Regions from separate parts of the Colwellia sp. 5_MG-2023 genome, predicted to be linked through region 2. Evidence: predicted binding sites of a transcription regulator. Region 2 holds the regulator's gene; each other region holds the start of a gene.

Region 1 (7,494 bases), on a different contig from region 2:
TTATCAGCATTTTTTCATTGTGGCTTTCTAATCCTGAGTCGCGTTGACTTAATAGCTCATACTGAGACTCTAACGCATTAATCAATACATCTAACTTATTAATGTCATTTTTCAGGCTTGTAATAAAGGATTTTATGCTGTCTATTATCATTGTTTATGTAGCTCTAATAATGCATTGATTAGGGCTTCTTCATCTAATACTAATTCGCCATTAGCGATAGCAGCCTTAACATCGGCAACTTTTTTCATGTCAACATCAGTTTGGCTAGATAATGTTTCAAAAGTAGAGTCAATTGACTTACTTAGCTCACTAACTTGGCTTGTTGAACTTGCTACTTTTTCAGCCTGTTGATTTTGAGGCGAATTTTTTTGCAACTGTGAATGCTCTAAGGTATTGTTTACCTTGTGATTTTGTTCAACAGGCATACTTGGTTTATTAATTATATTCATTGCAAGATTTACCTAGGTAATTTGTTATATTTACTACTAGCTATAGAAAGCGTCAAGATAGCGGCAGAACTTAAATATTATTAGTGTTTTTTTCAATTAAATTTATAAATACAGTTAAAGAAATATTTTTACAGTTCCTTTTCCGATAACTTGTCCTTCAACTACTTGGCCTGAAGTAAGGTTTTTAACTTTAATTCGCTGTCCTAACTGACCATCCTCTAAAGCAATTGCGGTAACACTGGCATTAAATGTTGGTGTTGAAACATGTAGTTCGACATGCTGATCACGATTCACTAGATATTGTTTTTCTAACAAGCGACGATTGATAACGTCACCGCTATTTATGTCGCGACGAACTTGCATACCAATAACATTATTAATATTAACTTCCATGCCATGTAAATGGCTTGCAATATTTAGTGAACGAGTATCAAGTAAATCAGCAGTGAGTATTTCACCGCGCTGTAAATCACGTTTTGCAACGACTAAATTCATCCATAAATCTACCTTAGCACTGGCTCGAAATTGCCATTTGGGTGAATCACACTTGATGGTTAATCTAATTCTCCCCGCAGGCACTGACGAAGGCTTAGAACGTGAAATTTGTAAATTAGTACATTCTAAATCTTCACTTCCTTTTGGAATGAATAGATTAATTTTTTGTTGCTGGCTAATTGCTCCATGATAACTTAAAAACCGTGCAATTTCTTGATTGATGTAGTGGCGAGATTCCTGCTCAAAATTAATGCTGTTTGCTTGAGTGGTTCCTATAAAGCAACTCATGACAAAGTAGAGGAAGTATAAATAGTTCCTATGCGGAAGTTTAACTTCCGTTTGTTGGTTGTTTTTTAAATGGCCGAGATAATAAGTCATTGAATTTAATGTTCTTTAAATGTTGGCATAAAGGTTGTTATATAGGTTGTATGGAAATGCTTTTATTTTCAGATGAGCATACAAGAATCAAACAATAGAGGCAACAATGGCATTATTTGATCAGTCCCTAGGCGTGCATCCATTTTCGATGCAATTAAGAATGGATAGAGCTGAAATTATTGCGGGTAATTTGGCAAATGTTGAAACACCGGGGTTCAAAGCTAGAGATATCAACTATCAGCAAATTATGGAAAGTGTTTCTAGTGATCTTTCACAAAATCATACTGTTGGCTTTTCTGGAATTGAGCAACACCAACTCCAATACCGAGTGCCTTATCAGGCTTCAAGTGACGGAAATAGTGTTGAATTGAACGTAGAGCAAGCTAAATTTGCTAGCAATAGCATGGATTTTCAAACAAGCATGACGTTTTTAAATATGAAAATAAGCGGCTTACATAAAGTAATCAAAGGAGATTAGAACGTGTCTTTTAATTCTATTTACGAAATTAGCGGAAGTGCTATGCGAGCGCAAGTAATGCGCTTAGATACTATTGCTTCAAACTTAGCTAATTCAGATACCGCAGCCTCAAGCGAAGAAGGTGCTTATAAAGCACTAAAGCCTGTTTTTTCAGCTGCATACAGTTCGAATCTTGATGAACGCTCTATTTCTGCCGCAGTTAATATGCTTGGTATTACGGAGTCGGACCGCACAGTAGAACAGCGTTACGAGCCAAATAATCCACTCTCTAATCCTGATGGTTATGTGTTTTATTCTAATGTAAATGTACTTGAAGAAATGGCAGATATGATGTCGGCAAGTCGCAGCTATCAAACCTCAGTAGAAGTAATGGGGCGTGTTAATAGCATGCAGCAAAGCATCCTGAAATTAGGTCAATAAGGGTAAATAACGTGGATATAAATAGTTTAACTCAAAATACTAGTGAAGCATTAGCTTTAGAGAGTAATGTCACAGGAAATGGCCAGTCGGCACAAGAAATGTCAACCATGTTTTTAGAGTTATTGGTTGCTCAAATCAGTAACCAAAACCCATTAGAGCCAATGGATGGTACTGAATATGTCAGTCAGCTTGCTGAATTTGCAAACGTTGAGTCGTTACAAAGTATTAATCAAAATACCAGCAATAGCCTTGATTATATGAATAGCCTGATGGTACTTGAAGCTACTAATATGGTAGGCGAATCAGTCGACGTGCTAGCGAATAGTGTTGCTTTAGAAAACCCTGGCAGTGTTTCAGGTATGGTTAATTTATCAAGCCCTGCAGATTCTGTCACTGTACAACTTTATAACAGTAATGGGGATCTAGTCGAAGAAAAGAATTTACCCTATACCGGTGCAGGTTCATTACGGTTTGAGTTTGATAACCAAAATGCAGGAGATTATGCGGTACGTGCTTATACAACGACAGACAATATACCTGAGCAATTAAACACTTGGTTAAGTGGCGAAGTTGAGCGAGTGTCTGTAGGTGCTTCAAGCGATGATATTATATTACAAATTGATGGTTTGGGTAATTTTGGACTCACCGAAATTAACCAATTAGCTTAAATTATTAGGAAAGTAACATGTCTATATTGAATATTGGTCTAACAGGCCTAAAAAGTACGCAAACAGCGTTAGAAGTTACCAGTAATAATATTGCTAACTCCGCTACCGCTGGCTATAAACAATCTGATGCCGAATTTGCCTCAGTTTATAATGGTGGTCAACAAGGTGGTGTTAAAGTTACAGATATTAAAGAAGATTTTGTCACCGGTGGTGAAATCGTTCGAACGGGTAACTCGCTTGATATCACCATTGATGGGCAAGGTTTTTTTGCTATTACAGAAAACGGCAAAACGGCTTATACCCAAGCAGGTCAGTTTGGTTTAGATTCAGATTTGAATATTGTTAATGCCAATGGCAGTAATTTACAAGGGTACGGTATTTCTGAATCAGAGAATGGCGGCGATCCAAGTATTGTGTCTGGTATATTAACGGATTTAAAAATTGAAGGTGCCAATATTCCAGCTAAAGCAACCGACGGTATTGATTTTAATGGTAATTTAAGTTCATCCAGCGACCTTATTCCTTATCCAACAACTGGTGATTTTGACCCTACCGATGGCAGCCAATATAACTTTTCACAATCAACAGAGATCTTCGATTCTTTAGGTAATAGTCATATTATGACGCAATACTTTAATCATACTGCTACAAATGAGTGGCAAGTCATGTACTTTGTTGATGGTGAGCCTTTAACTACAGCGGAGATTGCGACTACAGGCACAAATGGCACCCAAGATGTTGTTGTAGATGGTACAACAATAACAGCAGGAGTTGTGACTATTGCCTTTGCTACCGATGGTCAAATGGACCCGTTAAGTGGTACACCTTTCGCTCCGCCTGGAACGGTACCTGATAATAATACCGATGATCCATATAATCAACGTGAAATAACGTTAACTTTTACTGCCAGTGGTGGCGGTGCACCCATTGATTTAACTCTAGATATGGTAAAAACCACCCAATTTGGTACTAGTTTTGCTATGTATGAAAATGACGCAAGTGGTTACACCTCAGGCTCTTTTTCAGGGGTGACGGTTGCTGAAGATGGTAAGTTATATGCAACGTTTACCAATGGTGAATCGAAACTGCAAGGGCAAGTTGCATTAGCTTCATTTGCTAATGTTAATGGTTTACAGCCAGGTGATAATACTGTGTGGTATGAAACAGATGACTCTGGCACAGCGTTGTTTAGTGAGCCAGACTCAGGCGCGATTGGTAAGTTACTGTCTGGATCATATATGGGCTCGAATGTTGACGTCAGTGAACAGTTAGTCGGTCTCATGTCTTTTCAACAAAACTATCAAGCTAATGCAAAAACAATTAGTACCGCTGATGAAATGATGCAAATTTTATTTAGTAATACGTAAAGGGCATAAGCGATGGAAAAGTTAATTTATACCGCAGTCTCCGGCGCGGAACTAAATAATACGGCATTGCGAGTCAGTGCCAATAACTTAGCTAATGTCAGTACTGTTGGTTTTAAAGCAGATCTAGAGCAAGCACAGTCTATGATGGTCACGGGTAGTGGCTTTCGAACCCGTTATCACGCACAAATGAAACCGGTGACCACAGATTTATCTGCAGGACCAATTATGGATACCGGTCGTAATTTAGATGTTGCATTAAGTGACGGTGCTTATTTAGAGGTCATAGATGACAATGGTAATCCGGCTTATACACGCTCTGGTAATTTAGAAGTGGATGCTGATGGCTTTATAACGGTTAATAATAAGCGTGTACAAGGTGTTGGAGGCGACATTCAATTACCTGAATTTGGTGAAATTGAAATTAGTCCAAGTGGTCTTATTAATATCGTTCCTTTAGGTGGTGGTGTTATCGCTGAGGAAGCACAACTTAAACTAGCCAGCACAGATGGAATTTTAATCAAAGGTAAGGATGGCTTATTACGAGCAGATAACTTACAACCACTTGATCAAGATGATCAATTACGTTTACGCACCGGAGCTTTAGAAGGCTCTAATGTAAACGCAGTACAAGAAATGATTAAAACAATGAATATTAGTCGTCAATTTGAGATGAACGTCAAAATGATGAAAGCAGCAGACGAATTAGCAAGTAGCGGCAATAAACTAATTAGTGGCAATGGTTAACAGTAAAGGTTGTAACAATGAATTCAGCATTATGGGTAAGTAAAACAGGGTTAGCAGCACAAGATTTGCGCATGACCACCATTTCAAATAATTTGGCGAATGTGAGCACTGCAGGCTTTAAAAAAGACCGTGCAGTTTTTGAAGATTTATTTTATCAGGTGCAAAAGCAACCTGGTGCACAGGCAGATGATTTAAATCAATTGCCATCAGGTATTCAAGTGGGTACTGGTGTACGTATTAATGGAACTCAAAAGCAGTTTACCGAAGGAAGCTTTGAAACTACCAGTAATCAGTTAGATGTTGCTATAGCTGGACAAGGTTTCTTCCAAATAGAAAGTCCTGACGGTGAACTTTTATATACCCGTAATGGTCAATTTCAACTTAACTCTGAGTCCTTACTTGTTAATGGTAATGGTTTACCATTAGCACAAAATATTGCGCTGCCTGAAGGTACGACGAAAGTAACTATTGGCACCGATGGTACTATTAGTGCAGTGGTAAATAATGATACTCAGCCTGTAGAACTAGGCCAGTTACTAACTGTAAACTTCGCTAATCCTGCAGGTCTAGAAAATTTGGGTGGAAACTTATACCGAGAGACTGCAGCTTCAGGTGAAGCGATTGAAGGCGTACCCGGTGAAGAGTCATATGGCGGCTTACAACAATTTACTATTGAAGGCTCTAACGTTAGTGTCGTTGAAGAAATGGTCAGTATGATTGCCGTGCAACGTGCTTATGAAATGAATGCTAAAGTGGTATCAGCAGCTGATGAAATGCTACGCTTTATTAATCAAAATTTGTAATAGCTATGTTTAATTTTACCTTAATCGTTACCGTCATTTTGTTACTAAGTGGTTGTAGTTCTAGCTACGACCAAGAGTATGTTCAATGCCCTGTTTTTGGTGGAGAAGTTAAGTGTCCTAATGTTAAAGAAGATAAATCAAAAGAAGATTACGAAATTGAGCAGGATGCTTCTCAAGTCGGCTTAAATTATGAAGAGGGTAGTCTTTATAGTGAACAGTATATGTTTTCGCTTTATGCAGATAAACGTGCCTATCGAGTTGGTGATATTTTAACTGTGGTACTTAGTGAGCGAACTCAATCAAGTAAAAGCGCAGGATCTAGCCTTGATAAAAGCACCGATATTGATGTAGGTGTCCCCCTTGCTGGTGGGCTAAATGTTGCAGATTTTAATCTTGGTGTCGGTTCAAGCACTGGCTTTGATGGTAGTAGTAGTACTAGCCAACAAAACTTTTTAAGTGGTGCGATCACCGTGCGCGTTACCCATGTATTATCGAATAACACCTTGGTTATTCGCGGCCGTAAGCGTATTCAATTAAATCAAGGTGATGAATACATAGAAATTGAAGGGTTAGTTCGACCAGGTGATATTGATGTCGCTAACAGAATTTCCTCATTACGTATTGCCGAAGCGCAAATTAGTTATACAGGTAAAGGAACCTTTGCTGATGCTTCAAGCCCAGGCTGGTTTACATCTTTATTCTCGCGTTATTTAAACCCATTTTAATATTGAGTATTTGACCTTATGTTGAAAAAAACTTTTACCGTAATGTGTATTTTCATCGGCTGCTTTTCGTTTAATACTCTTGCGGCTAAGTCACGCCCACTGCTTGATATTGTTGATGTATTAGGGGTTAGAGAAAATCAGTTGGTAGGCTATGGCCTAGTGGTGGGTTTACCTGGCTCTGGTGATAAAGCACAAGTAAAATTTTCGGCACAATCGCTGAGTAATATGCTCAAGCAATTTGGTGTAACGATGGATGAAACAACGTTACCTAAATCTAAAAATATAGCCGCAGTGGCAGTACATGCTACTTTGCCCGCAATGGCAAGCCCAGGTCAAGCAATAGATATCACGGTTAACTCCTTAGGTGATGCCAAAAGTCTTCATGGTGGTAGCCTTATGTTAACACCGTTAAAAGGCGTCGATGGCAAAGTGTATGCGTTAGCGCAAGGTAACTTAGTTGTTGGTGGTATTAATGCCAGTGGTCAAAATGGCTCATCGGTTACTATTAACGTACCAACATCAGGAATAATCCCAGGTGGCGGTATTATAGAGCGTAATGTTAGTGATATGTTTAAAGTACAACCGGATGTAGTACTTAATTTAAAAGAACCTAATTACCAAACTGCACGTAACGTTGTTAAGGCCGTTAACCAAGTGTTTGGGCCTGGAGTCGCACGTGCACACAACTGGGGGCGCTTGATATTAAGCGCACCAATAGACGCTAATAGCCGCAATACATTTATGTCGATGTTGCAAGATATTATGGTTGAAGAGGGCTCTGAACAACCGCGTGTTATTTTTAATAGCCGCACCGGTACTGTTGTTATGAATGATGTGGTGAGAGTTAATCGGGCTGCAGTAAGTCACGGTAATCTGACAATAACGATTGCTGAAACTGAAGGTGCATCGCAGCCGGGGCCATTCTCAAATGGTAGAACTGTGCCTCTACAAGCGAGCTCTGTTGAT
Region 2 (7,494 bases):
GAAAATAGCTCGAGTAACAAACTAACAAAAAATGCACCATGGAAGCTTAGCGCTAAAGAAGCAACGCTATATAAAAATAATAGGGTTATTTTAAATCATCGAGTACACTTAAGTGCAACTGATAAAAATAGTTTAATACAAGAAATTCATTGCAAATATTTAGAGCTTGATTTAAATACTAATATCATTAGCTCAGATCAAACGGTAATGGTGCAAGGAAAAGACTTCACTATGTATGGCTCAGGTTTAATAATTGACTTAAACACTAAACAGATGACATTAACCGAACATGTACGTACTATTTACAAAAAAAATAATGGTTACCCTCTAAATGACAATTAAAAAAATTAGCAAAGGTTTCTTATTAAGCTCATTACTGCTCTCGTTAGCACTTCCAGTATGCGCGGCTAAGAAAGATCTCACACAAGAAATCACGATAAAATCGAAACGTCAATCAGCTGATTTAAAAAATAAAATAGCGAGTTATTTAGATGACGTTAGTATAAACCAAGGCTCTATTTCGATTAGTGCTGATATTGTTCAAGTTTACAGTAAAGTTGATGATAAAACTCAACAAAAACAAGACACTTACCTTGCCAAAGGTGAACCTGCTGTTTTCAAACAACAATTAGAAGATGGTAGTTTAATCAGCTTGCAAGCTAATGAGATAACCTATCAACCAGATCAAAATATCATTACCATCTCAGGTAATGCGCAAGTACAACAAGCAGGTAGTAAAGTGACAGGAGAAATAATCACTTACAATACGCTAAATGAGAAATTGGAAGCTATCAGTAGTGATAATGATTCAGTAACCACTGTTTTGCAGCCAGCTCAAATAAAAGCTCAACAAGATAAGAAAAGTAATGACAGTAACAAGCAATAATAATAACGGCGAAGCTAATAATTCGACTTTGATAGCTAAAAACCTATCAAAAGCTTACAAAAGCAAAAAAGTTGTTAAAAACGTTAGTTTAGCGGTAAGCTCAGGACAAATTGTTGGCTTACTGGGGCCTAATGGAGCAGGAAAAACGACTTCTTTTTACATGATTGTTGGCTTAGTACCCAATGATAATGGCCAAATAATGCTGAATGACGAAGATGTAACACTATCGCCTATGCATGAACGCGCACGTCGAGGTATTGGGTATTTACCTCAAGAAGCCTCTATTTTTAGAAAACTAACCGTTACTGAAAATATTATGGCAATATTACAAATTCGAAAAGGCCTTAATGAAAATGAAAGGCAAACAAAATTAGAGCACCTCTTAGAAGAATTTAATATCAGCCATATTAAAGATAATTTAGGTATGAGTTTATCAGGAGGGGAAAGAAGACGCGTAGAAATAGCCCGTGCTTTAGCAGCAGATCCTGAATTTATATTACTTGATGAACCTTTTGCAGGTGTTGACCCTATTTCTGTCGGCGACATAAAAAAAATAATTATTCATCTTAAAAACCGTGGTCTTGGTATCTTAATAACTGACCACAATGTTCGTGAAACACTTGATGTATGTGAGCATGCTTACATTGTTAGTCACGGTGAAATAATAGCAGAAGGAGATTCTAATCAAATTCTTGCTAATCAAAAGGTAAGAGATGTATACCTAGGCGAGCAATTCACGCTATAGTTAACATATATAATAAATTCGTAGACTATACTTGCTCTAAGTTAGTAACTATAAACAATAATAACAGGAATTAAGACAACGTAGATGCGCCCAACTCTGCAACTCCGGATAGGACAACAACTAACCATGACGCCACAACTGCAACAAGCTATAAAGCTTTTGCAGTTATCGACGTTAGAGCTTCAACAAGAAATTCAAGAAGTACTTGAAAGTAATCCTCTGCTTGAAATTAATGATCAAGAAACCTCAGATAATAATTCAGAGGATAGTAGAGATAAACTTGAAGAAGCTTTTTCAGCCACCATCACAGAACGATCTACCAGTGATGGAAGTGAAGATTCATCAGCCTCTATTGATGAGATAAGTACAACAGAAGCAATGGAGAAAAATGACATACCAGAAGAGTTGAACATTGATACAACTTGGGAAGAAAGTTACAGTGCTGGTACGTCAAATACAGGGGCAATTAGTAGCCCAAGTGAAGATTACACCTATCAAGGTGAAACGATCGATTCAATACAAGATCACCTTTTATGGCAAATGGAATTAACGCCATTTTCAGAAACTGATCGCACGGTTGCTATCGCTATTATAGAGGCTGTTGATGAAGCAGGTTATCTTACGGTATCGAGTGAAGAAATATTAGAAAGTGTTGGTATAGAAGGACTGGAACTTGATGAAGTCGAAGCGGTATTAAAACGTATTAATGTCTTTGATCCTGTTGGTGTTGCAGCCCGTTCTATCGCTGATTGTTTAATTATTCAATTAAATCAGTTTGATCCTGAAACCCCTTACTTAAAAGAAAGTAAATTAATTATCGGCGAGCATATCGACTTACTCGGTAATCGTGACTATCGACAATTAATGCGTAAAACTCGCCTCAAAGAAGAACAGTTACGTGAAGTAATGCGTTTGATACAGAGCTTAAATCCTCGTCCTGGTGATGCAGTAGTGAAAAGCGATGATCAATATGTTATTCCTGATGTTTCCGTAGAAAAGAAAAATGGTCGTTGGGTTGTCGAATTAAACCCTGATACTGCTCCTAAGCTATCAGTAAATCAACAATATGCTGCCATGACAAAAACAACAAAATCTTCTAGTAATGACGGACAGTTTATTCGAACAAACTTACAAGAAGCTAAATGGTTTATTAAAAGTTTAGAGTCACGTAATGATACTTTACTTAAAGTATCTAACTGCATTGTACAACGTCAACAAGGCTTTTTAGAACATGGCGCTGAAGCGATGCGACCTATGGTATTAAATGATATTGCTGAAGCCGTGGATATGCATGAGTCAACTATATCTCGCGTAACTACGCAAAAATATATGCACACGCCTAGAGGTATTTTTGAATTAAAATACTTTTTTTCAAGTCATGTTAGTACCGAAAATGGAGGTGAATGTTCATCAACTGCCATACGTTCATTAATTAAAAAACTCATTTTAGCAGAAACACCCGCTAAACCGCTCAGTGATAGCAAAATGGCAGACTTACTAGCACAACAAGGAATTAATGTTGCTAGACGTACTATAGCTAAGTATCGTGAATCCTTATCTATACCACCGTCCAACCAACGTAAGAGTTTATTATAGCCTGTGACTTTATTTTCTGAATTAACTAGAGAAGGAACATACTTATGCAAATTAACCTTACCGGTCACCATGTAGAAGTAACGTCATCATTACGCGATTGTGTTGAAACAAAATTAGCTAAATTAGAGCGACATTTTGATCATATCAATAATGTTCATGTAGTCTTGACTGTTGAAAAGTTAGAACAGATAGCTGAAGCAACTATACATTTAAAAGGCAGTGAAATTCATGCTTCAGCAGTAAGTGCTGATATGTATACCTCGATAGATACTTTGGTGGATAAACTAGATCGCCAAGTACTCAAATACAAAGGCAAAATAACACAACATTAGTTTTATCCATTATAATTATGACACTACAAAATATATTAACACTGAACTGCACACGTTGTGCAGTTCCAGTTCAAAGCAAAAAGCGTTTACTTGAACTAATTTGCCAACTTGCCGCCAATGAACTAATTGACTCTAACCCAACAGATCTATTAGATAGCTTAATGAATAGAGAGAAAATGGGGAGTACTGGTATCGGCAACGGTATCGCTATCCCTCACGGCAGACTAAACAATACAGACAAAGCTATTGCCGTGTTTTTAACTACTGAAAACGCAATTGACTTCGACGCAATTGATAATAGACCTGTTGATATATTTATTTGCCTATTTGTACCTGAAGACAATACGCAAGCGCATTTAGAAACGTTGCAAAGTATTGCCAAACTATTTAGTGATCGCAAAACAGCTAAAAAAGTTCGTAAATGCACTAGCCAACAAGAGATGTTTGATCTTATTCAACAAACCGCTTAATCAATAAGTTGAAATATATTTCTACACAATAAAACCTAATGCATAGCTAATTCATGCGGAACTTAAAAATATGAAACTTATCATTGTTAGTGGCCGCTCTGGCTCAGGGAAATCAGTTGCATTAAGAGTATTAGAAGATTTAGGATATTATTGTGTTGATAATATTCCTGTTAATTTACTACCTGCATTAACCCATACCGTGATTAATGATTATGACAATGTTGCAGTAAGCCTAGATGTTCGTAACTTACCTAACAATCCTAAGGATATTGTAGAGATCATTGAATATTTACCTGATGCAGTTGATGTAACGACATTATTTTTAGATGCAGATGACAATGACCTTATTCGTCGTTTTAGTGAAACAAGGCGCTTACATCCTCTAATTAAAGAGAATATTGCGCTAGACCAAGCGATATCACTCGAAAAGAAACTATTAGCACCTATTTCTACCAATGCCGACTTATATATCAATACCAGCCAGCTAACTCCGCACCAATTAGCTGACTTGGTACGAGAAAGAATTCTTGGAAAGAAAACCGGTAAAATGGTTTTAGTCTTCGAGTCTTTTGGCTTTAAACACGGTATTCCTGCTGATGCTGATTATGTATTCGATGCACGCTTTCTTCCTAATCCTCATTGGGAAACTGAACTAAAACCTTTTACAGGTTTAGAGCAACCAGTAAAAGACTTCCTTTCTAGTCAGCCAATTGTGACAAAGTTTATTTGGCAAATTAATAGTTTTATGATGACTTGGTTACCCCATCTAGAACGCAATAACCGTAGTTATGTTACTATTGCAATTGGTTGTACGGGTGGGAAACACCGCTCTGTTTATATTGCTGATTTATTAGCAAAGAACTTTAGTAAAGAACAACAACATGTTCAAACTCATCATCGAGACATTAAGAAAATTAAAGAGTAAAACTCATTATGTCTATTCAAAAGCATAACAAGAACCATGATGATATCATCGTCAGTAAAGAATTAACTATAATTAACAAACTTGGCTTACATGCCCGAGCTGCAAGTAAATTAGCCTTACTTTGTCAGAAATTCTCCGCCCAAATAACCCTATCATTAGAAGAAAAAGAAGCTGACGCCAATAGCATAATGGCCATAATGCTCTTAGCTGGTGGACAAGGAAAAAATGTAACAGTCACCGCTCAAGGAACCGATGCACCCGCTGCATTAGAAGCTATAAGCCAGCTGATTGAAGCTAAGTTTGATGAAGATGAATAAATAGCCCAAGATCGGCTTAATAAATATTCCTCAAACAGCTATTTACGTGCGATAGACTAGCTATTGACGCTCGATTTTCCCTACTGCTTGCAGGTCAAAAGTAGAAAACTATCAAGCATGAGTATAGTAAAAGTAAGATTCTTAATATTTTCAATTAATTAAAAATATCTTAAACCAAGTTCAAGTTAAATAAGTAAAAAAGCTGAAAGAAACGCTAAGTTACGATAAACTTAACCATAATAAAAAATATTAAGTCTATTACACACCCACTCTCAAGTGTTTAATAGCGTTGGTATTTATCATTCCCTACGCTCAAGTAAGATATCTATGCCGGATCTAATAGAACAAGAATATATTCAAGAAAGACTACACCAAATTAATGAAGCACTTGATGGTGGTATGTTTGTCTATGTACGCAAATTATTACAAGACATGTCTGCCTATGATCTCGCGCTATTCCTTGAATCTTCTCCAGCTAAGAGTCGCGCATTATTATGGCAACTTATTGATGCTGAACACCATGGTGAAGTACTTGAAGAATTAAATGAAGAAGTACGTAAAGGCATTTTACAAAGCATGCAGCCTGAAAAACTGGCTGCCGTTGCTGAAGGTATGGATGTTGATGATCTAGCAGAAGTGTTACGTACCTTACCTGATACTGTTTATAGAAAAGTTCTCGATTCTATGGACTCTCAGGATAGAGCACGGGTAGAAACTGCGCTATCTTATGACAAAGAGACAGCAGGTGGTATCATGAACACTGATACCATTACGCTACAACCTGAGGTAAGTGTTGACGTAGTATTACGCTATTTACGCTTAAAAGGTCAACTACCTGAAGCAACAGACTCATTTTATGTCGTCGACCGAAGTAATCACTTCATTGGTGCTGTGTCACTAGCCGCTATTATAACCGCTAAACCTGAGGTTATCATTTCCAAGTTGATTGATGCAGAAATAGAAGCTGTACAAGCTAATATGAGTGAACATGATGTTGCGCAATTGTTTGAAAAGCATGACTGGTTTTCTGCTCCTGTCATTGATAAAAAAGGTCACTTACTTGGTCGTATCACCATTGATGATGTTATTGATATAATTCGTGAAGATGCAGAGCATTCTATGATGAGTATGGCAGGTTTAGATGATGAAGCCGATACATTTGCTCCTGTATTAAAAAGTACTAAACAACGCTCTTTATGGCTAGGGGTTAACTTAATTACCGCCTTATTTGCAGTAGCCGTTACAAGTATGTTCGAAGGGTTATTTCAGCAATTAGCAATACTAGCAGTACTTAACTCGTTGGTGCCAAGTATGGGTGGCGTAGCCGGTAATCAAACCTTAACCTTAGTTATACGTGGTATGGCATTAGGCCATGTTGGTAATAGTAATGCGCGCGCGCTATTACATAAAGAAGTCGCGATTGGCTTCCTCAACGGCATAATTTGGGCTTTATTAATAGCTTCAGTTGTTGCTATTTGGAAACAAGATTTAATGCTAGGCGTTGTCATAGCTTTTGCTATGCTGATGAATATGACCGCCGCAGGTTTAGCGGGGGTCGCAATTCCATTATTACTTAAGCGTTTGAATATTGACCCAGCACTTGCTGGCAGCGTTATTATTACCACGGTTACTGATGTTGTAGGTATTTTTGCCTTTTTAGGTACCGCAACAATACTTTTAACCTAAGCTTTTACTTTTATATTCAATTAACCGTATGTGCAGACTAAATCCTACGCATACGGTTTACAGTTACAGGGGCTCTGATTACAACGTATTAAGCTCAGTTATTGACCAGCTATTTGCATCTCATCAATGAGTATTGAGCCAGTACTAATACTACCGTGCTTATCAAGGTCAGAGCCAACGGCAATAATCCCTTTAAACATTTGTTCTAAATTACCAGCAATAGTAATTTCACTTACAGGATAAGCAATCTCTCCATTTTCGACCCAGAAACCTGCAGCTCCACGAGAATAATCGCCATTCACAACGTTTACTCCTTGTCCCATTAATTCAGTAACTAATAAGCCTGTGCCTAAGGTTTTTAACATGGCATCAAAATCTGCAGCTTTACTTCCTTTAGATGCAACATTCTTATCTTTTACTAACCAATTATGAATTCCACCAGCATGCCCGGTAGTCGTTAAACCTAATTTACGAGCAGAATAACTCGTTAAAAGATAGCTTTGTAGCGAACCATTAGTAATGATATCTCTGTCTTTA
Region 3 (7,494 bases), on a different contig from region 2:
GCAGCCTTCTCACTGCCTTCTAATTTACTAATATCAAAACTTGGTTTTGTTGCGGTAAGCTCTCCGCCTGTGTTTAATTCATCACTCATCTTCGGTCAACCAACTTTTAACTACTTGAGACGACAATTCAGGTTCATTAGCAACTAATGCTCGAACCGCTTTTAATATATCTTCATCACGATGAAGGTCTGGTAATTGTAAGCTACCATCAGGAGCAAAACCAACATTACCTGCATCGAAGTCTGACGTTAGCATATCCATGGTTTCATCACCAAGATCTATATGACTATCAAGGGATTTATCGCCATAATCATCTGGTGAACTATCTGGGTAAATTAAACGTTTCAACATCGGACGAACAACAGCCATAATTAGCACTATAATTACTACAGCCGCCATCAGAAGTTTTGATAATTTCAAAAACCATAACTGTTCCCACATTGGCAACACATCTGCTTCACCAAGATCAATACGATTAAAAGGAATAGTAATAACTTCTAAAACATCCCCTCTTTGTAAATCAAAACCAATACTTCCTTGTAATAAACGTCGAATAGAAGCTATTTCAGCAACACTTCTTGGTATTTTAGCAACCGCTGCAACGGCTGTTTCTTCAGCTTCAGGGTCAACTGCAGGTGCGACGCCATCAACATAATCAAGTGCGACTGACACACTCACTCTGCGAACAACCCCTGTTTGCTGTTTGGTGTGACTGATCGCCTCATCAAGTTCATAATTTTTAGTTGATTCACTATGCTTTCTGGTTGGTGTTGACTTCACCTGTTGACCTTCTGCATCTTCTGGAATGCTTGATTCAAGTGGTGGTTGGTTAGTTAAAGCACCAGGAATACCACCTAATAAACCACCAATAGTGCTATCTTCAACTTTCATTTCGCTGCGCAGCGCAGGTAAATCAGAGTTATAACGACGAGCGGTTTCTTCTACATTGGTAAAATCCATGGTTACATCCACTTGCGCAGTGTAATTACCTAGGCCAACGATAGGAATGAGTATATTAGAAATTTTATCCATATATTCTTGTTCGCGCTTTTGTTCAATATCTAATTCATTACGCGAACGAGCAGACACTGAATTTTGGCTGCCTGAATTTAATAAACGACCATTTTGATCTGTTACCGTTACACGATTAGGACTCATTCCTTGAACTGATGAGGCAACAATATCAACAACAGCATCAACTTCTTCAGCCGAAAGTAAACGTCCTCGCTGTAAAGTCAGTACTATTGTCGCTGAAGGATTTTTCTCGCGGCGAGCAAAAATATTCTCTTTTGGAATAGCAAGTAATACTTTCGCGCGTGAAACACTTTGTAATTCTTCAATAGTATTAGCGATGCGTTGTTCTCTACCATACTTTAAACGTTCTTGTTCTAAACGTTGACTAACACCAAAGCCCATATCTTGCATTACCATATCTTCGCCTTCTGTCGCTTCAGCTGATAAACCTTCGCGGGCTAATAATAACTTTATGGTTTGATATTCATCGGTTGGTACTGAGAGAGTGTTATTTTCTTGACGATAATCAACTTTATTGGCATCAAGAAAATCCATTGTTTTAATAAGTTGCTCTGTAGGTTGCTTCGCTAAAAAGCGGTATTCAGGTTCGTTCGCGAGGATAATGACAAAAACAGAAATAGCTAAACAGATTGATAGCGCGACAACTAAGGTGATTTGACGTAAGGTATCAGCATTACCTAAAGCAGCGGCAAAGCCTGATTTTTTTTCTTCAATAGCGTTATCATCACCATAATCATTGGCAATCATGGAACTATTATTATCTGTTGCTACCATTGAATTTGTATCTGCCACTTTACTTCTCCGCTTACTACTGCTATTTATTTTTCATACTCACATTTAAGTGAGAGTAAATCATCAAGAGCAAGGCGCTTGAATGAGTAATAGCTGGCCTATTGCGATTGAAAGCAACGCCGCTATTGGTTATTTGATCCGCTTAAATTACACTGGCATGCTCATAATTTCTTTATATGCTTCAACAAATTTATTACGTACTTGAACTGTAGCATCTAAAGCAATACCAGATTTTGACGATGCAATCATGACATCACCTAGCGAAACACTGCGATCTCCCATTTCAAAAGCCATTTTTTTAGCACCGGTATCTTGCTGTAATTCATGAACTGTTTTTAATGCATCAGTGAGTAAATTACCAAAATCATTACTTGATGAGTTAATTTTCCCTGCTGAATTAACACCTGGCATACCTTCCATATCACCACCAACGGCTGGAATCCTATTACCAGACGCTTGTAATGACATACTTTGCATTTGTGCGAATAAAGAATTAGTACTGATGTCCATAGTAGTCTCACTTGTGTCAATTTTTTGCTATAACGCAATAAAAATTATATATAACTAGTAATTCTGCAAGCATAGTGCCAATAGATTGCAAATATAGAATACACAGACAAGATAATTATAAACCAAATTAAAACAATAGGTTAAAAATATAGAATAATTAAGAATGAGGGGTGTTTAAGACAAAATAACGTCAGCTGCCTAAATGAACAGCTGACATTGAAAATAGAAAACATAATTTATGCAGGAATTTTAATACCTGAATCGCGCATTTTGGCAATTTTATAACGCAGGGTTCGCGGGCTAATACCTAAACGTTCAGCAACTTCTTTTCTACTACCGTGACAAGCTTGTAAGGTATCAAGAATAATTTGATTTTCTTGCAGCTTTAATTCGCTACCTAATTTATCTTCAGGTGCAATAATATTATCAACTTCATTAACACTTGATGTTTCAAAGTTTTCAATCATTAAGTTATTTGCATCAATCACTTGATTGCTTTGTAAAATTAAAGCTCTTTGAATAACGTTATCCAGTTCACGTACATTACCCGGCCAACTATAGGCATTTAATTTACTTCGGGCTGCCGCTGTAAATTCAGCAACTTGTTCGCCAGTTTTTTGACAGTAACTCGCCACCATATGCTGAGCCAACGGTATAATATCATCTGGACGTTGTGCTAAAGGCAGCCAAGTTAACGGGAAAACATTTAAACGATAATATAAATCTTCTCTAAAATCACCCTGTTTGACAGATTCCTTAAGATTACGATTACTCGTTGCTATAACACGCACGTCCAATTTTATTGTTTTTCTACCACCTAAACGCTCTACTTCACGCTCTTGCAATACACGTAAAATTTTAGCTTGTAAGCCTAAATCCATCTCGGTGATTTCATCAAGTAAGATTGTCCCTCCTTGTGCCTGTTCAAATTTTCCAGGGCACGCTTGAATTGCTCCGGTAAAAGCGCCTTTTTCATAGCCAAATAAAGTGGCTTCTAGCATATTTTCAGGAATTGCAGCACAGTTAATTGCAATAAAAGGTTGTTGAGATCTAGGTGAATTATTATGCACATACTGCGCTAACACTTCTTTACCTGAGCCACTAGGACCAAGCACCATAACCGATGCCTCCGTTGTGGCAACTTTACGTGCTAAACTTAATAACTCAACACTGCTTTTATCCGCAACAATCGGCGTATTTTTATCAATCTCTGATAATGGTATATATTGGCTTACCATATTTAACAATACTTCTGGCGAGAAAGGTTTAGCAATATAATTACAAGCACCATGTTTCATTGCTTCAACAGCATCATCAATAGTGCCATAGGCTGTCATCAATAATACCGGTAAATTAGGATGATTTTTTTTAATATTTTTTAATAAAGAAAGTCCTGACATACCACCCATTTGCACATCACTAATGACAATATCAACACTATAGTTTTTCAATAAAAGCAACGCACTTTCGGCTGAATCGGCTTCAATGCATTGATAATTAGCTAATGTGATAGTATCAATCAATGCTTCTCGTAAACCAGCATCATCTTCAACAACCAATATTTTATGATGACTCATGAGACTTCTCCTGTTGGTTTATGTTTTGTACTGATTCATATTGTGTTTCACTAGCCTTATTTAGTAACGGTAATTTAAGACAAAAATGTGCGCCTTCTCCCGGCTTACTTAAATAATTAACTTTACCTTGATGTGCTTCCATAACTGATTTCACTACCGCTAACCCAAGCCCTGTTCCCTTATGGCTAGAGGTATAAAATGGTTCAAATATTTTATCGATATGTTTAGTATTAATACCTGCGCCATTATCTTTAACACTAATATAAACAGTATTATGCTGACTATAAATTTGAATGTTAATCACAGGTTGTTTAACTTTGTTTGCATCTGTTGCTTGTAATGAATTATGAATTAGATTCTGAATGGCACCAGTTAACGCATTTTTATTCGCTAAAATAAAATGATCATTATCAGGTAAGTGAATATTAAGTTTCGCGTTCGCTTTAATAATTAATGCATCCATTGATTGGGTTGCATCATTAATCAGCTCATTAACTGACAACGATTTAACAACTTGCTCATTACCACTTTTAGAAAATAACAGCATGTCATTAACTTGCTGCTCTAAATCATGCAACCGTGAACTTAACTTCTCTTGGAAACTAACACGAGACTCATCAGAAATACTTTTATTCAATAAATTAGCGCTATATAACATAGCTGCAGAAAGTGGTGTTCTAATTTGATGAGCTAAAGTTGAGACCATTCGCCCCAATGATGACAGTCGTTGCATTTGACCGACTTTATCTTGTAATAAGCGGGTCTCAGTTAAATCAGTTATCATGATTAACTGTCCTGGTTGTTCACCTAAACTCGCTATCTCTAATTTAACACGACGACCATCTTTAAGAGATACTTCATGCCAATCATCGGCACGAGGTTTAAACGAACGAGCAATCACACTAAACCAAGGTTGTCCTAAAATAGGTTCATCAAGTAAAGCTCTAGCCACTTTATTAATTTTTACAACCACACCATTACCGTCAAGCATAACCAAACCGGTCGGCATCATTTCAATCAACTGATCAGCCATTTCAGTGTAATTTGAATGTCGATTTTTTTGTTGCAGAAAGTTTAGGCCAGGGTGTGTTTTTTTTTGTGGGTTAACTTCATTTGGAGTAGACTTATTTTGAGACAATTGCGCTCGTAATGACGCTAATTCGCCAGGAAAAGCCTCTTTTTCTAATAAAGTTGAGTCTGCCAATGCATTCGTTGGCAGTGGGATTTTTACAGAGTTAAAACCATTATTAGCAATAAAATGCTGTGCAAGTGCCATAAAATCAACGTCCAAAATAAATTTATATCACGTTGACTAAAGCATTATACGTGCCACAGTTTTTATTATTATTTATCAATACCTTAAAGTGTTATTTTTACTAAAACCACACTGTCAAATGATTGGCATTAGCTTGACTCGTAAGGTTATTCCGAGTTTAAACTGTTATTTAAAAACACATGAAGGGGCCAAATTTCATCTATAACAGTTTGCATTAGCAGTATAGTTAGCCCGGTTTATGTAAATTATATTTACGCATTTTCTCAACCAAAGTTGTTCTGCGCATGCCTAAGGTTTCTGCGGCACGTGCTACAACATATTGATGTTTAACTAAGGACTGAGAAATGAGTGATACTTCTAACTCAGCGAGGTATTCTTTCAGATTGACTCCTTCGTTTGGCAAGACACTCGCATTTGAAATAGCGTTATGATTTTCGGCTACTAACGTCTGAGTTTCACTTTGATTAAGGCCATCAATACCATCTTTATCGGTGATATCGTCATCGTTATCATCCTCGTAATCGAAGCCAGCAAATAACTCATTAATAGCCTCTCTTTCTCGTAGTTCTTCTGGATACTCAGGTGTATATACTTCGGCATCAATATGTTGATATTTTTGCGGTAATTCAGCTACGTCGACAATTTGATCACCATACATAATTAGCATACGTTCAATTAGGTTAGACAATTCACGAACATTCCCTCCCCAAGAATGTTCCATTAATGACTCAATAGCTTTATCAGTAAAACGAACTGTTCTTTTTTGCTCTTGTTCAAAGCGAGCAAGTAACTCTTTTAATAATAGAGGAATATCTTCTTTTCGTTCTCGTAATGCTGGTGTTTCAATAGGAAAAACATTTAAGCGATAAAATAAATCTTCGCGAAAGTCACCAGTTTTAATCATATCTTCTAAATTTTGATGGGTTGCTGCAATAATACGCACATCTGCTCTTAAACTTTTACTACCACCAACACGTTCAAAAGTACGCTCTTGTAAAACACGCAATAACTTCACTTGCATTGGTTGTGGCATATCGCCGATTTCATCTAAAAATAAAGTACCGCCTTCAGCCAATTCAAAACGACCTTTTCGTGTTGAAATTGCGCCAGTAAAAGCTCCTTTTTCATGCCCAAACAACTCACTTTCTAATAATTCAGCAGGAATAGCACCACAATTAACAGGGACAAAAGCGCCATTTGCACGTTCAGACAAATCATGAATATTACGTGCAACCACCTCTTTCCCTGTTCCTGATTCACCAAGTACCAACACGCTTGCAGGATTTCTTGCCACTTGTTCAATTAAAAAGCGAACATCATTCATTAACTTACTTGTACCCACCAAGGAGCGAAATAAAGCACTCGAATTAAGCTTAGGCCCTGTTCGGGGTAATTTATTGTGGTATTGATGACAATGATGGATAAGTTCAGTTAATTGGGCGTAGTTTAACGGCATAGTCAAGCTCGCAATAACATTAAAATAACCATCTAAAATATTAGCATCGACAACATCGTGTAACAGAAAAGGTATCTTAGGGTTATTTTCAACTAACTTTATGGTTTCAGATGACACATCCCCAGAAAGAATTATCGTTAATATATACTCACTTTCTTTAAGACACTCTTCTATGATATTTGGAGGACATTGTATAAAATGTTCACCAATAAAGGACAATACTGTTGCCATTTGATGAGATCTACCCACATCATTATCAATAATAAGGATTTTTTTGTGACCTTGAGTATGATGTATTGAGTTCATAAGCAACTGTTAATTATACCGATTAGAATTATACTATTCATGATTCTATCAACTAGTATTAAATAGGCAACAAAAAATTGACACTAGAAGTCATTATTTTGTCACTTAGTTAATCGATTAAATAAATAAATGTATTTAGAAAATATACATTCAGCCGATAATAAGTATTAACTTAACTGCTACTTATTAAAAATTTTTAGGCTTATCATTAACTGTCAAAAAATACTGGCACAATATATGAATAGTGATGATAAACCTATTAACTTAATGGAAAGTAAAATGCTAATTTTAAATGGTAGTGCTGAGTATATGTTAACAAATAACGAGCATGTTCAAGGCAGTCGATATGGCTTTAATATATTTGTAAAGAAAGATGATTTAAATTCTCAATTAGCCGATATAGAAAAATATCTTGTCGATAGAGGCTGGGATAACATTGAAATTACCGATAATGGCCTTATTGAAAATATTGAAGGTATAAACCATGCTATATTAATAGAAGCATTTAAAAAAGCGCAACACGAGGGACTTTCAGTTGTTGT
Region 4 (7,494 bases), on a different contig from region 2:
AAACTCCATTGAAGAGATGTTGAACCTTCTCCAGTTAACGCTTTTTTGAGTCGCTCTTTTTTAAATTGCCCTGTCGTCGCAATTTGTTTGCCATTAATGGCGTAGCTTATTGTAAGTTGAGCTTTTTCAATTCCTTTCTGAATACTAATTACTTGTTCTTGGTTAATTACTTTTGTATTTAAAATATGCCAATTTTTAGGTATTAAGTTATTATCGTAAAAGGTTGGTTTGCCTTCCAACTTATTTCCATCAAAATGATAAACTAAATTGATATTATCAGGTTCTGCTATTTTGATATCAATAGATGAGTAGTGATATATAAGAGGTTTTATTTTTAAACTTTGTTCAATATCATGTTGACTATTATCTGATGAATTTAAGATGTATGTTTGCTTTAAACCTGTAGAGGAAATTATTAGTAGGGTACATAATACTAAGAGTATTAATCCGTTTGGTTTATGTGGCTGTTGTTGTGCTGAATTATCTTTTTCTACTACATTATTATTCTCTTTTTCAGTAATATAACTACCTAATTTAAATAATAATAACATGAATGGTACGTATAGATACCAGCCGAACATGTTGTGATCAGTCATTAAGTCGCTGGTCATTTCAGTTTCATGACCAATAATAATTAAAAGAACTATACGTATCCAATTGGTTAGGAGAGCGCCTAAAATAGCGACCGAAGCAAAAATGGCTATGTTTTTTATATTTCTAAGGTAAAGAAAAATATATAAAGAACTAATAGCTAAAGAGGTCAGTAAATAACGTAAACCACTACACCCTCCGGCAATTTCAAAAACCCCTGAAGGTATGTGTACAAACTCATCTTCAACAAACACAGGAATATTCGTTAAGCTCATTAAGGCATTGACAGCAAAGATAGAGAGGTTTTGTAGAGGAATTGTGAGAATCCCCCATAAAGGAATAAGAAAAATAAAGTAAAGAGCTGGAAAAAGCAGTTTTATACTAAACTTAAATACAAAGTTGATGGCCGCGCAAAGTAATATTAATGTTGCGAGCCAATAAGCTAATGTGATTTGTGCGGTAGAGGCAATAAAAAGACTGTAAGCAGAAAAAACTAGCAGAGCTAATGCAAGCCAAGAAAATTTCTCTCTAAATTGTAATTCATGATTTTCATATAGGGTGAAGTACAAATAAAGTACAATGAACGGGACTAAATATGCATGCGAGTATGTGCCATCATCAAAACTGTAACGCCAAAGTGTTGCCATAATAGGATAATTTAGCAGGCTTAATACTGTGAATAACACTAGAATGCTCAAAAAAGGGAGCAGTGATTTATTTTGTGAGCTCGTATTATTGTTAATTGAATCTTTCATTGAATTATTTATTGTAACGTCCTTAGTTCATTAAAATAATAATTTACGACTTTATTATAAAGGTAATCCATTTTGTCGTGTTTATTTAATGATGCCCTGATATAGTTGAGGTTACTTTATCAATAGTTAATATAACTTACCAATAATTTTATTTTGATTGTGAAGCCTGAGACTCAATTCAATCTTTATGAATTTATGTATTTATGAGACAATTTTTTAAAGAGCAATTATTGAGTGCAATATTCGAAATTATCGTAAGTGTTCGGTAGCCCTAAAATTGTGATTAGGTCGGCATACCCAAGCGTATACTTTATTCGTTTAGTTCAAAAATAAATAATTCACATTAAATTATATAAAAAAAAGATTATAAATTTATATGGTGTTTTACAATAAAAAATACTTTAGCTGATTTACCTAATAAAGAGTGATGGAGTACTAATGAAATTTAAAATTCAAAAAATGACCCTAGCAATTTCTCTACTGATAACTTTAGGCGCTTGCTCGCCAAACAGTACACCAGAAGAACAAATTGCTGAAGCACAATCATATTTACAACAAGACAAGCCTAAATCTGCGGTAATACTACTTAAAAAATCGATTGTACAATCTCCTAAAGCAGCGCTACCTCGCTTTTTATTAGGTAGTAGTTATTTACAAATAGGCAGTGTTGTTTCAGCTGAAAAAGAGTTGTTATTATCACTTGATTTAGGTTTTGATGTTAATTTAGTTGCTCCTCTTGTTTTTAAATCACTGCTAGCACAACAAAAGTATGAAGATATAGTCTTGTTTGCAAAAGAGTGGGATATCACTGATAAAGAAGTTCAAGGAATTGTTTGGGCATACGAAGTGATTGCTCTGATTGGGCAAGAGGAATTATCAGAAGCTAAGCGTATGTTAGATAAAGTGAATTCTATGTTACCTAATGAGGCCATAGTGCAAGTAAGTAATGCATATTACCAAGCAGCAACAAATAATATCTCAAGTGCTCTGTCTATTGTTAATCAAGTATTGCTTGAACAACCAGAATCTATTGAAGCAATAGATCTAAAAGGTAATTTATCTCTATTTACAAAGGATAACGAAGAAGCTATTTCCGCTTACAAGCGTTATTTAAATTACATCCCGATAAATTATCAGGTTCAAATTAAATTAGCTAAGGCCTATGTGCAAGATGGTAATTTTGATGAAGCTGAAAAAATAGCGGATGCTTTATTTAATATAGCCCCAGAAAATGCGCTTTTACATCAGATTAAAGGAGTATCACTTTATGCTAAAGAAGAGATATCACTTGCTAAATATCATATAGAAAAAGCGATACAAAATGGTATGAGAAATCGCTCTAATCAATTAATTGCAGGTGTAATTTATTTTAGAGAGAAAAATTATGAGCAAGCATACTATTACCTCAATGCAATAAGGGATACTATAGAAAATGGCCATTCAGCTAAAAAAATTCTTGCTATTACAGAGTTGGCGCTGGGTTATAATACTAATGCAGGACAGACCTTATCAGAATTAGAAATAATGACAGCAGAAGATGAAAAGCTGCTGACTGAAGCTAGTTTGGTCTTATCTAGTCGAGGTGATCGTCAAGCAGCTAAAAACTCTATTAGTCAACTTGATAGTGTTGCTATGCATGATCCAGACAGTATTTTAAAACTAGGGGCACTAAAGCTATATCTTAATGATGTGGAAGGTCTTATTGATATAGAAAAAGTTGTTGCCTCTTCACCTGAAGATTTAAATCCTAAGGTAGTACTTTTTACTGCTTACCTTGAAGCGAATGATTTTGCTAAAGCTTTAGCTATTGCTGAATTGTTAAAAAAAGATATTAAAAGTCAACTTATTGGCTTTAATTTAGCAGCTCTTGTACATATTAAAAAAAATGAAATCGAAAAAGCTACAGATAACTATACAGGTGCTTTAGATATTGATGAAAACAACGTTAATTCATTAGTTTTTTTTGCGAGCCAAGCATGGAAGAGTGGTGATTTGAATTTAGCTAAAGGCTATGTTGAGCGTATTCTTAAAGAGCGGCCTATGCATATCTTCGCATTAAAAATGAATTTAAGCATTGATATAGCAAATAATGAGGTTAACGAAAGTCTAACTAAAATTAAAAATGCTTATAAAGCGCAACCTGATATGCCGTATCGCTTATTGTTAGTGGATTCTCTATTTAAACTTCAAGAATTTAACGAGATTATTCCACTATTAAATGATGCTGATGTTGCACTAGATGAAAATACTAATAATCAAGTTTGGGTTTATTTGATCCGAAGCTATCAATTAACAAATGAAATAGAAAAAGCCATTGATGTTGCTAATAAATGGTCGTTAATAAAACCAGAAGAGCAGTTGTCTTGGCTGTATGCTATAGATTTACTAGATAACCAGCAAAAATTAGCCGAGGCACTTACTAAAACTGAATCAGCGTTGTTAATACACCCGCAAAGTGCACGGTTAAAAGTACTCTATAGCTACTTTTTATTGCATAGTAAACAAATAGAGAAAGCAAAAGAGGCGTTTAATAGTTTAATAGTAGAGGCGAAAGCTCTACCTTTAGGTTTGTATTTACAGGGTAACTTTTTAGCGATAGAAGGAAGCTATCAAGAAGCTTTAAATACTTTAAATGCTAGTTATAAAGCAAGTAATAGAGCTAAAACAGCGCATTTAATTTATTTTATCTTACAAAAACTCAATCAAGCAACGCAAGCACATGAGTTTTTAGAGCAACATTTAGTACGTTTTCCTAAAGATATAGCAACACGCCTTATTTTAGCTGATAACTATATGGAGACTTCGCGTGATAAAGCTATAAACCATTATCTCTATTTAGTAAATAATAATGTCGTTTCAGCAACAGTGTTAAATAACCTTGCTTGGTTACAATTAACCAAAGGTGAATACGAGAAAGCAAAAGGAAATATAGAAAAGGCTCTTGAGCTGAATTCTAATAGTGTCAGTGTGTTAGATACAGCAGCAGACATAAATCTTAAATTAAATAAAAAAGAAGTAGCTAAAGAGTATTTGAACAAAGCTTTATTAATAGATGTAGATAATTTAAAGATAAAAGCTAAGCTTGAAGCTATTTCTAATTAGTGTGCTGTTTCAATATGGCAAGATGAGGTTAATAGCAAGGTGAATTTAAGTGTCAGTTAATTTTACAACTAAAGGATATGTAAATGATGGCATTTAAAAAAGTTGTTTTAAAACATGACCTTGAAATGTTGGCATGTTTGGTGCTTATATACTAAGTATAAAATTGAACTTCACTATTTCACATACAAGACAAGGAATTAAAAATGAAAAAATTACTTTTAGCTTCGGCTTTAGCGTTAACAACTACTGTTGCAGTAGCAGACCCTATCTTTTTAGATGTAGGACAGGATTTTGGTGGAAATGGTAACGTTGCAACTACTTCAAGTAGTACTGGTTGGATTGATCAGTTAACATATATTTACCAATCTGAAACTACAGTGGTTGATGTAGATGGTAGCTTTAGTGGTACTGCTGCAAGTTTACTTACTGACGGTGATAGCATTGTAACTAACGGTGGTTTTATTAATGGCGATTTAAGCAGCCTTAGTAGCAACTTAATAACAGGACTTAACCCACAACAAACAACGTTTGGTGGCCCTAGTGATAATGGCTATGGTGGTGATTGGGGTTTAACATTCCAAATCAACAACCTAATGGGTACTGTTGCTGGTGGTACTAATCAATATCTTGATTATACTTCAGGTGCTATTAGCATTTATTATTACCAAGCAGGTATGACTTCAACTGCTGATTTTATTGAGTTATTTACTATTAATGTAACAAACTCAGGGTTGACTGCTTCAGGTTCTTTTGTAGGTGGTAATGTTAGTAACTACGGTACTGATCTTGTAAATGGTGTTGTGGCTGGTGATGTATTCAATAGCCTACTTGGTGGCTTTAAAGAATATTCAGAAGATCAAGTATCTCCTGATTTTGCGGTTAATTCTTTACTTGATTATAATACTGAAGATGTAACTAGTGCTGACTTCCTTGGTACAGATGCAGAAGGTAATAACGTATTTATGGTTGAAGGGCAACATGATGGTTCTATTACTTTTAATGTTCCAGAGCCTGCTTCAATTGCAATTTTAGGTTTAGGTTTATTAGGTTTAGCTGGCGCGCGTCGTCGTAAATCTTAATTAAACATTAGCTTTGGCTAAAATAAAAAAAACCGCCTATTGGCGGTTTTTTTATTTCTATTTATTGGTTCGCAAATAATATTCTAAACTATTATGTATTATTAAGTAGAATGAGTGTTGTTGAATTATTTGAGGTAACTTCGCTTATGATTAAGTGCTATCCTTTAATAATTGTTTCACTCGCCAGAACATATATTTTTGAATTGGATTTTTATTACCCCAAGGTCGCCATGTTTTTATTAGTTTGTTTCTATAAGCATCGAAATGCAATCCGTGTGGGGCATGTATAACTTCACCACGGTTTAGAATTATTTTCAAAACGTTAGTACATAAAGTACCAGCCGCTAATGAAATTCCCATGCAAGTAGAAGGCACTTTTTTCTTAAGAAAGTTTACAGAAGAACGTTCAACTAGGTAATGTCTTTGTTGTACAGAGGGAGAAACACCAATAACAAATCGAATAATATTATCATTAAATATAAGCTCTTTTTCGTGCTCGCTTGCATTTTGCTTTGGATCTACAATGGCGAAGTATTCATCAAAAGACATTTTTCCAGGCATAAAAACTAGAAAGGCTGTGCCCATGCCCATTGGTGCAGCAGTTATTGTTGGTATGCCTTTCTCATAACAACGTCTAAATACTTTACGGCGAATCTCTAAGCAAAAAATATCGAGACTATCAACGTAGATATCCACGCCATCTAGAAATTCTTCTAAATTGTTTTCATCAATGCCATTGTCAAAGTTTTTTACATGAGCTTCAGGGTTAATACCTTTTATTGTTTCTTCCATTACCGCAGCTTTGGCTTTACCTAATGTAGACATGTTAGCGCCTGCTTGTCGGTTGAAATTAGCAACATCATAGTCATCAAGATCTGAAATATGGAAGTTACCAACACCTAACCGAGACAATACAGTCGTATGGTCCCCTCCAACACCTCCCAAACCACCAATGGCTACTTTTGTCTTTCTTAATTTTTGCTGTTCTTCTTTAGTAACCCAACCGATATTTCGAGAAAATGCCTCGTCGTAATTGAACATTTAATACTCCTTTATAAAACAAAACTAGTTATTTGAAATAGATGAAAAAGTATAGTGCTTAATAGAAAATAATTCATATAGAAATCAATATGGAATTTAAATTTATAGCTGTTATATCAAATAAAATATTAAAACGCTTATATGTTTTTTTTGAAACTATTATCATGCTCTATTACTACCTTAATAATATCTCACTCTAAATTAAATGGAAGATAAATGCCCAAAGTAAATGCAACTAAGTTATCTGTATCACCTATCATTATGTGTGGCGGTAGTGGGACTCGCTTATGGCCTCTTTCACGTGCACAATTTCCTAAACAATTTTTAGCACTGATTAATGATAATAGTATGTTGCAAGAGACTTTGGCCCGTTTAGCAACGCAGTACCAAGCACCGGTCTTTATTTGCAATGAAGATCATCGTTTTCTAGTGGCAGAGCAAGTTAAACAAGTGAATTGTTCTGGGGCGAGTATTTTGCTTGAGCCACAAGGAAGGAATACAGCACCTGCCGTTGCTATTGCGGCTTTAAATGCGTTGGCAAAAGGTGATGATGCGCTATTGCTTGTTTTAGCTGCAGATCATGTAATTAACGATATAAAAAAATTTCATCAAGCCATTGATATTGCGTGCATTACGGCTGAGCAAGGAGCATTGGTTGCTTTTGGTATTGTGCCTACACATGCTGAAACAGGGTATGGCTATATTAAGCAAGGCATCAAAAAAGATGCTGGTATTTATCAAGTAGCTCGATTTGTTGAAAAACCAACAATTGATAAAGCACAAAGTTATGTAGAGTCTGGTGATTATTTATGGAATAGCGGCATGTTTTTATTTAAAGCAAGTCGCTATTTAGAAGAGTTAGCAAAGTGTAGACCGGATATTTTAACAGCATGCCAAGAAGCAATGGCTAATGTTGCAACAGATTT

The links. Region 2 encodes sigma-54, which starts transcription at its own class of promoters, with help from an activator protein. Its sites were predicted from a motif close to GTTGGCACGNNNNTNGNNT; they were not measured.
Region 1: the regulator sigma-54 is predicted to act here: its motif matches at 1,345-1,363, upstream of flgB (flagellar basal body rod protein FlgB).
Region 3: the regulator sigma-54 is predicted to act here: its motif matches at 5,230-5,248, upstream of Q4496_RS08125 (PAS domain-containing sensor histidine kinase).
Region 4: the regulator sigma-54 is predicted to act here: its motif matches at 4,576-4,594, upstream of Q4496_RS07415 (PEP-CTERM sorting domain-containing protein).

Annotation. Positions count from the first base shown of each region.
Region 1 covers NZ_JAUOPW010000002.1:4,958-12,451, reverse strand. The annotation lists gene flgN (flagellar export chaperone FlgN) at 1-151, opposite strand, end outside; gene flgM (flagellar biosynthesis anti-sigma factor FlgM) at 148-450, opposite strand; gene flgA (flagellar basal body P-ring formation chaperone FlgA) at 565-1,323, opposite strand; gene flgB (flagellar basal body rod protein FlgB) at 1,430-1,801, shown strand; gene flgC (flagellar basal body rod protein FlgC) at 1,805-2,221, shown strand; gene Q4496_RS01635 (flagellar hook assembly protein FlgD) at 2,233-2,889, shown strand; gene Q4496_RS01630 (flagellar hook protein FlgE) at 2,907-4,256, shown strand; gene Q4496_RS01625 (flagellar basal body rod protein FlgF) at 4,269-5,000, shown strand; gene flgG (flagellar basal-body rod protein FlgG) at 5,018-5,803, shown strand; gene Q4496_RS01615 (flagellar basal body L-ring protein FlgH) at 5,809-6,528, shown strand; gene Q4496_RS01610 (flagellar basal body P-ring protein FlgI) at 6,547-7,494, shown strand, end outside.
Region 2 covers NZ_JAUOPW010000004.1:23,459-30,952, reverse strand. The annotation lists gene lptC (LPS export ABC transporter periplasmic protein LptC) at 1-342, shown strand, start outside; gene lptA (lipopolysaccharide transport periplasmic protein LptA) at 332-886, shown strand; gene lptB (LPS export ABC transporter ATP-binding protein) at 867-1,631, shown strand; gene Q4496_RS04755 (RNA polymerase factor sigma-54) at 1,716-3,227, shown strand; gene hpf (ribosome hibernation promoting factor) at 3,272-3,559, shown strand; gene ptsN (PTS IIA-like nitrogen regulatory protein PtsN) at 3,577-4,029, shown strand; gene rapZ (RNase adapter RapZ) at 4,100-4,954, shown strand; gene Q4496_RS04735 (HPr family phosphocarrier protein) at 4,963-5,271, shown strand; gene mgtE (magnesium transporter) at 5,599-6,957, shown strand; gene pmbA (metalloprotease PmbA) at 7,056-7,494, opposite strand, start outside.
Region 3 covers NZ_JAUOPW010000008.1:65,126-72,619, forward strand. The annotation lists gene fliG (flagellar motor switch protein FliG) at 1-89, opposite strand, end outside; gene fliF (flagellar basal-body MS-ring/collar protein FliF) at 82-1,782, opposite strand; gene fliE (flagellar hook-basal body complex protein FliE) at 1,975-2,337, opposite strand; gene Q4496_RS08120 (sigma-54 dependent transcriptional regulator) at 2,574-3,914, opposite strand; gene Q4496_RS08125 (PAS domain-containing sensor histidine kinase) at 3,901-5,190, opposite strand; gene Q4496_RS08130 (sigma-54 dependent transcriptional regulator) at 5,417-6,952, opposite strand; gene Q4496_RS08135 (hypothetical protein) at 7,190-7,494, shown strand, end outside.
Region 4 covers NZ_JAUOPW010000007.1:50,041-57,534, reverse strand. The annotation lists gene xrt (exosortase) at 1-1,346, opposite strand, end outside; gene prsT (XrtA/PEP-CTERM system TPR-repeat protein PrsT) at 1,785-4,448, shown strand; gene Q4496_RS07415 (PEP-CTERM sorting domain-containing protein) at 4,652-5,527, shown strand; gene Q4496_RS07410 (ThiF family adenylyltransferase) at 5,678-6,568, opposite strand; gene Q4496_RS07405 (mannose-1-phosphate guanylyltransferase/mannose-6-phosphate isomerase) at 6,785-7,494, shown strand, end outside.